DNA from 2 places in the Brevibacillus sp. BD137 genome. Region 1 is predicted to be linked to the other one. Evidence: riboswitches for the same ligand, from Rfam matches in the RefSeq annotation. Region 1 holds a riboswitch; the other holds the start of a gene.
The links. Region 1 has a riboswitch for cobalamin ahead of ODZ53_RS02955 (helical backbone metal receptor). Riboswitches for the same ligand answer to the same signal wherever they lie in the genome.
Positions count from the first base shown of each region.

Region 2: linked by a shared signal. The riboswitch ahead of ODZ53_RS24830 (ABC transporter substrate-binding protein) and the one ahead of ODZ53_RS02955 (helical backbone metal receptor) in region 1 are both predicted to bind cobalamin.

Region 1 covers NZ_JAOTNO010000001.1:546,730-550,945, forward strand. The annotation lists gene ODZ53_RS02945 (ABC transporter ATP-binding protein) at 1-254, opposite strand, end outside; gene ODZ53_RS02950 (FecCD family ABC transporter permease) at 263-1,300, opposite strand; gene ODZ53_RS02955 (helical backbone metal receptor) at 1,302-2,297, opposite strand; cobalamin riboswitch at 2,454-2,602, opposite strand; gene ODZ53_RS02960 (MBL fold metallo-hydrolase) at 2,754-3,698, opposite strand; gene ODZ53_RS02965 (pyridoxamine 5'-phosphate oxidase family protein) at 3,855-4,216, shown strand, end outside.
Region 2 covers NZ_JAOTNO010000015.1:63,357-67,572, reverse strand. The annotation lists gene ODZ53_RS24835 (FecCD family ABC transporter permease) at 1-856, opposite strand, end outside; gene ODZ53_RS24830 (ABC transporter substrate-binding protein) at 881-1,900, opposite strand; cobalamin riboswitch at 2,068-2,267, opposite strand; gene ODZ53_RS24825 (M24 family metallopeptidase) at 2,281-3,375, opposite strand; gene ODZ53_RS24820 (alpha/beta fold hydrolase) at 3,500-4,216, shown strand, end outside.

The DNA.
Region 1 (4,216 bases):
AGCCCCTCTTGCTCCAATACAGCGAGTATTTTGGCAAGCTCTTTGCGTGGATAGGAATGAAGCTTTTTCTCCTGAAGCAAAATATCTCCTGCATCTGCCTTGATGACCCCTGAAATCAATTTCAGCAAGGTGGATTTACCGCTTCCATTTGGTCCGATAATGCCAAAAAATTCTCCCTTGTCCACGCAAAAATCGATTCCGTACAAAACTGGCGTATCCTGATACGATTTTTGCAAGCTGTGCACATTGATCATGGCATACGTTACCTCTTCCTAAAGCGTTTATTTTGCTTCAATAAATACGCGAAAAACGGTGCACCCAGAAATGCTGTCACGACACCGAGCGGGATTTCCGTTGGACTTAGCAGCATTCTGGCGAGAGTATCGGCCCACAGCACATAGATACCACCGCAGATCGCAGCCATCGGCAGTAAAATTCGATAGTCAGGACCGACAAGCATACGGACGAGGTGCGGTACCACCAGGCCAACGAACCCGATAATTCCCGCGATAGAAACCGCCGCTGCCGTCAGGAGTGTCGAGACGACCAGAACCACCAGCTTCGTTCGATCTACATGGACGCCGAGATGCGCAGCCTGCCGCTCGCCTAACGCAAATAGGTTCAAGGAACGCGCATAGCTTACCAGCACCATTCCGCCTATGACCAAGTACGGAATCAAGACATACGTGAAGGCCCAGCCCCGAAATGACAGGCTGCCCATCAGCCAGAACACGATCTCATTCACCGTCTGATCCGATAGCGACACCATAAAGGAAACGAGTGAGCCGAGAAAAGCCTGCACCACAACACCAGACAAAATCAGGGTCTCCGTTTGCAGCTTTCCTTGCGTGTTCGCGAGTCCGAGTACGATCCATAAACTGAGCAGTCCTGTAAGAAAAGCGACAACAGGCGTGCTCCATGCACCCAAAAAGCTGATTTGCAAGCCAAACAGGATCAAAAAGGCTGCTCCGACAGCAGAACCGGATGCCACGCCCATCGTAAACGGATCTGCGAGCGGATTGCGCAAAACTCCCTGAAAGCCCGCCCCCGCAAGAGACAAGCAGGCGCCTATCAAAACAGCCAATACAACGCGTGGAAAACGAACCTTCATGACAATTTGCTCAGATGACTCCGGCCACGTTACCGTGATCCACTCAGACAAGCCCGGGATTTGATGGAGCAGGATGAGCCATACCTGCGAAATGGGGAGGTGTGCCGCCCCCATCGAGATACTGATGACTATTGATGCCAGAAGGACGAGACAGCTGGCTCCTCCCCATAGGAACAATCGTTTCTTCATTTTATTTCACCAAGTCAGGGTAAATCGCCTTCGCTACTTCGATCAAGCCTTGTGTAATACGCGGACCGGGACGGGACAAAATATTTTGGTCCATGCCAAAGATTTGTTTTTCACGAATCGCCTTCATTTTATCCCAGCCATTACGCTTGGCGATCATATCCTCCAGCTTGACGCCAGTCTTTTCATCGGTAATTCCGCTCGCATACAAAATGACGTCTGGATCGTTTTGCAAAATCTTTTCTTCACTGATCGGATTCCACCCCTGTGTGTCAGAAGCAATGTTCGTCGCTCCAGCCAATGTGATGAGCTCGTCCATGAATTCACCTTTTCCGACTGTCCAGCCTGGGGAAAACTCAAGGTATACCTTTTTCTTCTCTTCCGGTTTTACATTTTTCACTGCATCTTGAACGTACGCGATATCCTTCTTCATTTGCGCGACAACTTTTTCGGCTTGTTCTTGTTTGTTAGTGATAACTCCCATCGCCAACACATTGTTTAGGATGTCATCCATCTTTGTCGGATGGGTAATATAGACGGGCATCCCGAGAGATTTGAGCTTGTCAGCCACTGGCTTCTCCATCGAAATCCCACCGACGACCATATCTGGTGTTTGAGCGAGAATCGCTTCTTCATTCGGTTTGACGACGCCGCCAATTTTCGGTTTTGTCTTCGCCGCTTCTGGATAGTCATCATAGTCTGAGACAGCTACGATCCGATTTTCCAAGCCTAATGCGAACAAAATCTCTGTCTCGGCAGGTGATGTGGAGACGATTCGCTCAGGAGCTTTTGCAAAGGTTACTTCTTTTCCTGTCGCATCCTTGACTGTCAACGGATAAGTTGTTTGTTTTGCAGACTGCTCGGCTGTATTCTCTTGCGGTGCTGTCTGCGGTGCACTGGTTTGTCCACCAGGTGCTGGCTGGCTGTTATCGTTACCCGCACAACCTGCGAGGCTCGCCGCAACAAGTAGTGGGATCATGAATCGCAATGAACGTTTCATATGTAAAACTTCCTTTCTGCGTGTCTGATTGACTGTACCTTCCAATAAAAAAAGCGACCCTTGCTTCCATTCGGAAATCAAAGGGTCGGTACCTCAGGGCAAACAGACAGGATGGTCTGCTTCCTGAAATAGGCCGATCCTTTCCGCGAAGGCAACAGGCACAAAAACAAACAGGCAGGTCTCCTGGCTTACGGCTGAGGAACGAGCCGATTTACAGTGGCGGGACCGCGTCGGATTTTCACCGACTTCCCTTTTCACCCGATCTTTTTGAGAAAAGACGAGGCACCTATTTGCTGTTACGTTTGAAATTGTCACAGTCCATGACTCATCCTACATCATAGCATTCCTTGGATGAAAAAAGAATGACAAACACGTAAGCCAATACTTTCTTGCCAGCTAAAAATGAAAACGCCTGAACAAAAGGTTCAGGCAAATGGACTGCTTTTGGCAAAGCTTTTACCCTCGTTTGTGCAAATAATCCAGAATGCCCATGGCGCACACCTGTAAGTCGAGCTTGAGTACTCCGAAAACTTCGTGGTCATCATTGATGCCTTGTGACTGTAGATGCTCCGAGACTCGTTCCAATAACTTACGAGACAGATCAGCATATGTTTGTCCAGCAGCAAGTGTTGATTCTCCTTCCGCCACAAACACAGGGAGCCACTCACGTATTTGGCAGTACACATCGTCTACCTGTTCAGACATCCCAAAATGACCAAAGTAAATGCGATTCAGCTTGCGCGCTTCAAATCGACGTAGAGACGCTAACATGGCATCCGGGTCAAACTGATTCGGAGAAGTAGATGGCAGCACGAGGTGTATACCATCCTTTTTAAGCTGCGGATAAAGGACACCTGCCGTATCACCTGTGAACATGCCGCGGCTAACGGGATCGTAGATGCTGAAGTGATGATTGGCATGCCCTGGCGAATCCAGAAACTCGAACATGCAATTCGCCCCGATTTTTAGTATATCTCCGTCTCCACGAATCAAAATCCGCTCTTCGGGAACAGCTTCAATCGGATCAAACAATCGATCAAAATCATCATGATACACCGCTCTCGCCCCTGCGATCAGTCGGCTTGGATTAACGAGGTGACGTGCACCTTTTGGATGGACGACGATCTTTGCGTTTGGGCAATCCTTTAGAAAAAGTCCCACTCCTCCCGCATGATCCAAATGAATATGCGTCACAATGATGTATTTTACTTGTTCCGGGGTAAAACCGAGCTTGGCGAGGCCGGTCTTGATGTATGGGACGGAGGGGCTTGGCCCTGTTTCAACCAAAGTCAGTTCTTCTTCAGCGATGACATAAGTCCCCGTGCGTTCCGCCCAGCCCATATCGAAACCGTCTATTAAATGGATGCGCTCCCCTAAGTAAATTAGCTGTGATGATTGCATGTCAATGCTCCTCCTTTTCAAAGGTGATTTTGTTGCGAGAATATTTACACTTTATCATCAATTTGGGACGTACTGGGAATATCAACACAAATTCTTCATATTTTCATCGTAATATGAGGGTAGTAAAAGCAATTCCTTTACCTGGAGGGGTGCAAAATGGGTCAGCTTTTCTCTGAGTTACGACCTGAGCATGAGAAGTTTATCAAGAAGCAGCGAATGTTCTTCGTTGCCTCTGCTCCTATGGACACAGATGGTCACGTGAATCTTTCACCGAAAGGGTACGATTCCTTTCGCATCATATCGCCTACCGAGGTGGCCTATTTAGACCTGACCGGAAGCGGAAACGAAACCAGTGCACATCTACAGGAAAATGGCCGGATTACTCTCATGTTTTGCGCCTTTGAAGGCCCCCCTCTCATCATGCGCTTATTCGGCAAAGGAACGGTTATTCTCCCAGATTCGCCTCGGTGGGATGAGCTCGTAAAAGACTTCCCGCCTCTGCCCGGTGCTCGTCAAAT
Region 2 (4,216 bases), on a different contig from region 1:
TCACACGGACAATATGGGGCATCATTAATCCGACAAAACCGATTGATCCCGCGATGGACACGATCACCCCGGTGAGTAGTGCCGTGATCACCAGGAGAAGCTTGCGGAATTGTACGGTATTAACCCCCAATGTCCCCGCTGACTCCTCGCCCATCAGCATCGCATTGAGCGAGCGGTATTGGGCCATTAAGACGATGAGACAGATGACGACAATCAACGTAGGGATCGTCAGGTACTCCCATTTGCCGCCAGCCAGACTGCCACTTAACCAAAACAGCACCGTCCCAATTCCATGCTCATTCGGCGCTGAAAACACAAGGAGACTGGTAATGGCCGACAAGATCGCAGATATCGCAATTCCAGCCATGAGCAGGCGTACCGTCGAGTTTTGTCCTCCAATACGGGATAGCGTAAAAATGAGAATGATAGACACGAGGGAGCCTGTAAAAGCGCCAAAGGTTAACGCATACTGCCCGTACATGCTGAATGCTCCGAAAATAATTACGGAAGTAGCTCCAACGGAAGCACCTGATGATACGCCTAACACATATGGGTCAGCCAGGGAGTTGCGAACCAACGATTGGATCGCTACTCCCACGACAGACAGACCTGCTCCGACGATCGCCCCCAAGAGTACACGCGGGAAGCGAATATCCCAAATAATTGTTTGCTCCCCTTTGGACCAGTCCACCTCAATCCATTGGGTCAACATCGGAATTTTTGATAAGGCGATTTTCCATACCGTAGTCGATTTAATCTCCACCGATCCCAGCGTGACTGCGAACGTAATCGAGAGGAAGAGTCCGACCAATAAAGTAATGATGATAGAAGGTAACTTGATCTGTTGCAGTGCTATTCCCTCCCTTAAAAGGGGCGTACTCTATTTGAATTTATCCGGGTAGAGTCCTTCCGCCAAAATTTTCAGTGCAATCGGTGCACGAACGCCTTCAGAAGCCGCAGACAATGGCAATACCATCAGTCGTTGATTTTTAATCGCCGGAATATCCGCCATTTCCTTTTTGGTCAAAAGGAAATGACGTTTTTGCTCAACAGTTCTATCCCCGTAGTCTACGATAATAATCACGTCTGGATTGCGACTCACTACTTGCTCCCAACTGACCTCTGCCCAACCCTTTTGAATGTCATCAAAAATGTTCTTGCCGCCAGCAGTCTTGATTAAGGACGTCATGTAGTTGTTGGCTGCCGTGAATGGCTTATCTTCCCCGTTGTCGTACACGAACACTTTAAGTGGCTCGTCCACCTTGCCGATTTTGCTAATCGTTTGATCCATTTCACTCTTCATTTTATGGATCAAATCATTGGCTTTGTCCTCCACACGGAAAATGCGTCCGATGTTCGTAATATCCGCGAACACATCGTCGATCGTTGGACCAGGCTTGCTAGACGATTCTTGCAGATAAGATTTGATGCCGACCTTTTCCAAATCCTGCATCGATCCTACGCCCTTTTCGCCGAAACCGCTTTTCCATCCGGCGTACACGAAGTCTGGGTTCGCTGCCAACAGCACTTCTTTCGTAGGATACTTGTCAGACAGTACCGGAATCTTGTCGTAATCTGCTTTTAACGCTGGAAGGATTTCATCGTCCAGGTAAGCGGTTCCGACCATTTTATCAGCCAGGCCCAATGCCAGCATGATTTCGGTTACGTGTTGGTTCAATGTCACGGCACGCTCAGGTGCTTTTGGATAGGTCATTTCGATACCATTATTGGTGAGTGTTACAGGCTTGCTCTCTGCTGCTGGAGCAGCGGTTTGTTCTGTTTTGGCTGGAGCCTGCGTTGTCGTAGTGGAGCCGCATGCCGAAACCAAAAGCATGGCAGCTGTCATGATACCGAAAGCTAGTCCTTTCATTACTGTATGTGCTTTGATTGCATGAAACATCTGTAATCCCCCTTTTTTTATAAATGTTGTAGTAAACCAATTGCATCCACAAAAAAGCACCTCCCATTTCAATCGGGAGGTGCATGACAAACGTAGATATAGCCATAACAGGCGCAAAGGCGCCCTTTCATAGACTGTTTCCACATCTGCCCCATCCTCGTGGGTCGATTGTAAATGATCGCATGGCAGGTCTCCTGGCTTACGGATCAACACACCCAGCTACCTTCCCATTTTTTGTCTCGCAAAAAACAGTGGCTATTCGCTAGGCGCTCCTCGTTACAGTGGCGGGACCGCGCCGGTTTCTCACCGGACTTCCCTTTTAAGCTGACGGCATATGCCATCCAGCACCATTCGATACGTATTCAATTTTTCCAACTTCTTTATTGGTTGATAGAAGTCAGTTTTTTCGGGAACTGCGTGAGTATTTCAACGCCTGTTTCCGTAACCAATACATCGTCTTCAATCCGAACGCCGCCTACTCCTGGCAAATAGATACCCGGCTCGATGGTAAAGACCATTCCTGGACGAAGCACTTCTTGGTTCTGGCTGTGAACAGACGGATATTCATGTACATCCATCCCTAGTCCATGCCCAAGGCGGTGCATGAAGTATTCTCCGTAGCCTTTTGCGGTGATAACATCGCGAGCGGTTTTATCCAAATGCGCAAAAGTCACACCCGGACGAATCTCAGCAATTGCCGCTTCGTTGGCAGCCAATACTGTCTCGTAAATTTCTTGTAGCTGGGGACTGATCTCGCCTACAGCAAAGGTACGAGTAATATCGGATACATATCCGTTCGCAGCTACCCCGATATCAAACAAAAGCAAGTCGCCTTCTTGCACCTGGCGCGTTCCTGGCTTCCCATGTGGCAAAGCGGACTTCTCCCCTGCCAATACCATGGACGTAAAGGATGGACCTTCTGCGCCCAAGCGCTTCATCTGGAATTCCAGCTCAGCTACGATTTCTGTCTCGGTCATGCCTGTTTTGACTTTTTTCAGGGTCTCCCGCAAGGAATCCTCGACCAACTGAACAGCGTGCTTCAGACGATCCACTTCATCCGGAGATTTGATCAAACGCATTTCACGCAGTGGCTCTTCCACGTCCACATAGCTCGACGCCAGAACAACTTGTCCAAGTGCTTCATAGCGCTCGACAGTCATATGACTTTTCTCAATGCCGAGCTTCGCGAAGTTCGCTGGCAACACTTGCTTGAGGATTTCATACGGGTTTTGGATATCCGTATGTGTATGGATATCTTGAACGAACGAAGCCTCTGCTGCTGCCTCACGATCAAGAGCAGGTACAATTAAGGAAGGCTTTCCTTCAGCAGGAATAACAAGACCCATAAAACGTTCATGTGGGTCAGTAAAAAATCCGGTCAAATAGTAGACGTGCTTGGGAGAGGTAATCAACACCGCGTTCAGCTCTTGCTCTGTCAAAAACGTGTGGAGCTTCGAAATGCGCTCTTGAAACAACTTCTTCACCCTGCTTTCACCAATTATTCTATTGCGAGAATACCACTTCCCCATCAAAAAAAGAAGAGTTCAATTGCAAAATCTACTTCGGATCGGACAACCTAAGGGTGGGGTGAAAACAAAAATGGAACAAATACTCGTCCATCAGGATGGCAAGCAGTTTGCTTTTCACATATCGGGGAAAGGTCAGCCGTTATTGTGTATCCATGCGCCATGCATCGGCTCTATCAATTTTGTTTATCAGCAAACACTCGCAGATACTTATCAGCTCATTGTCCCTGATTTGCCCGGACATGGTGACAGTTCGCCCATGGAGAAGCCCTATTCTATTGGGGAATTGGCAGAACGACTCCATAAGCTGATCCCGTCTCTCGGCATTGAGCGTCCCTTTATTTTGGGGTACTCCCAAGGTGCTTCTATCGCCCTTGAATATTGCCTTCGCTATCCTGATCATGCGCGAGGCAGTATACTCGTGAGCGGTTTTTCCGAAGTGAATGACCTGTATTTGCATGGACGATTTTGGATGGCCCGGGCGTTGTCGATGCTTCACGGAGTTCCTCTTCTTGCCTGTTCCATTGCTTCCTCACATGTCAATAACCCAGAAATGCGGGAAAAATGGACGGCGCACGCCTCCAAAACAGATCCCACCAGCTTAAAATACCTTTACGCTGCCGGACATCGCTATCAATGTACAGAGAGTCTGGGCAACATCCAGCTTCCGATTTTACTTGCCTATGGCGGACAAGATAAACGTATGCATCATTATGCGCAAATGCTGACACTGAAATTGCCAAAGGCAAGACTTGAAATGATCCCTAACGTAAAGCATCAAGTCATTACG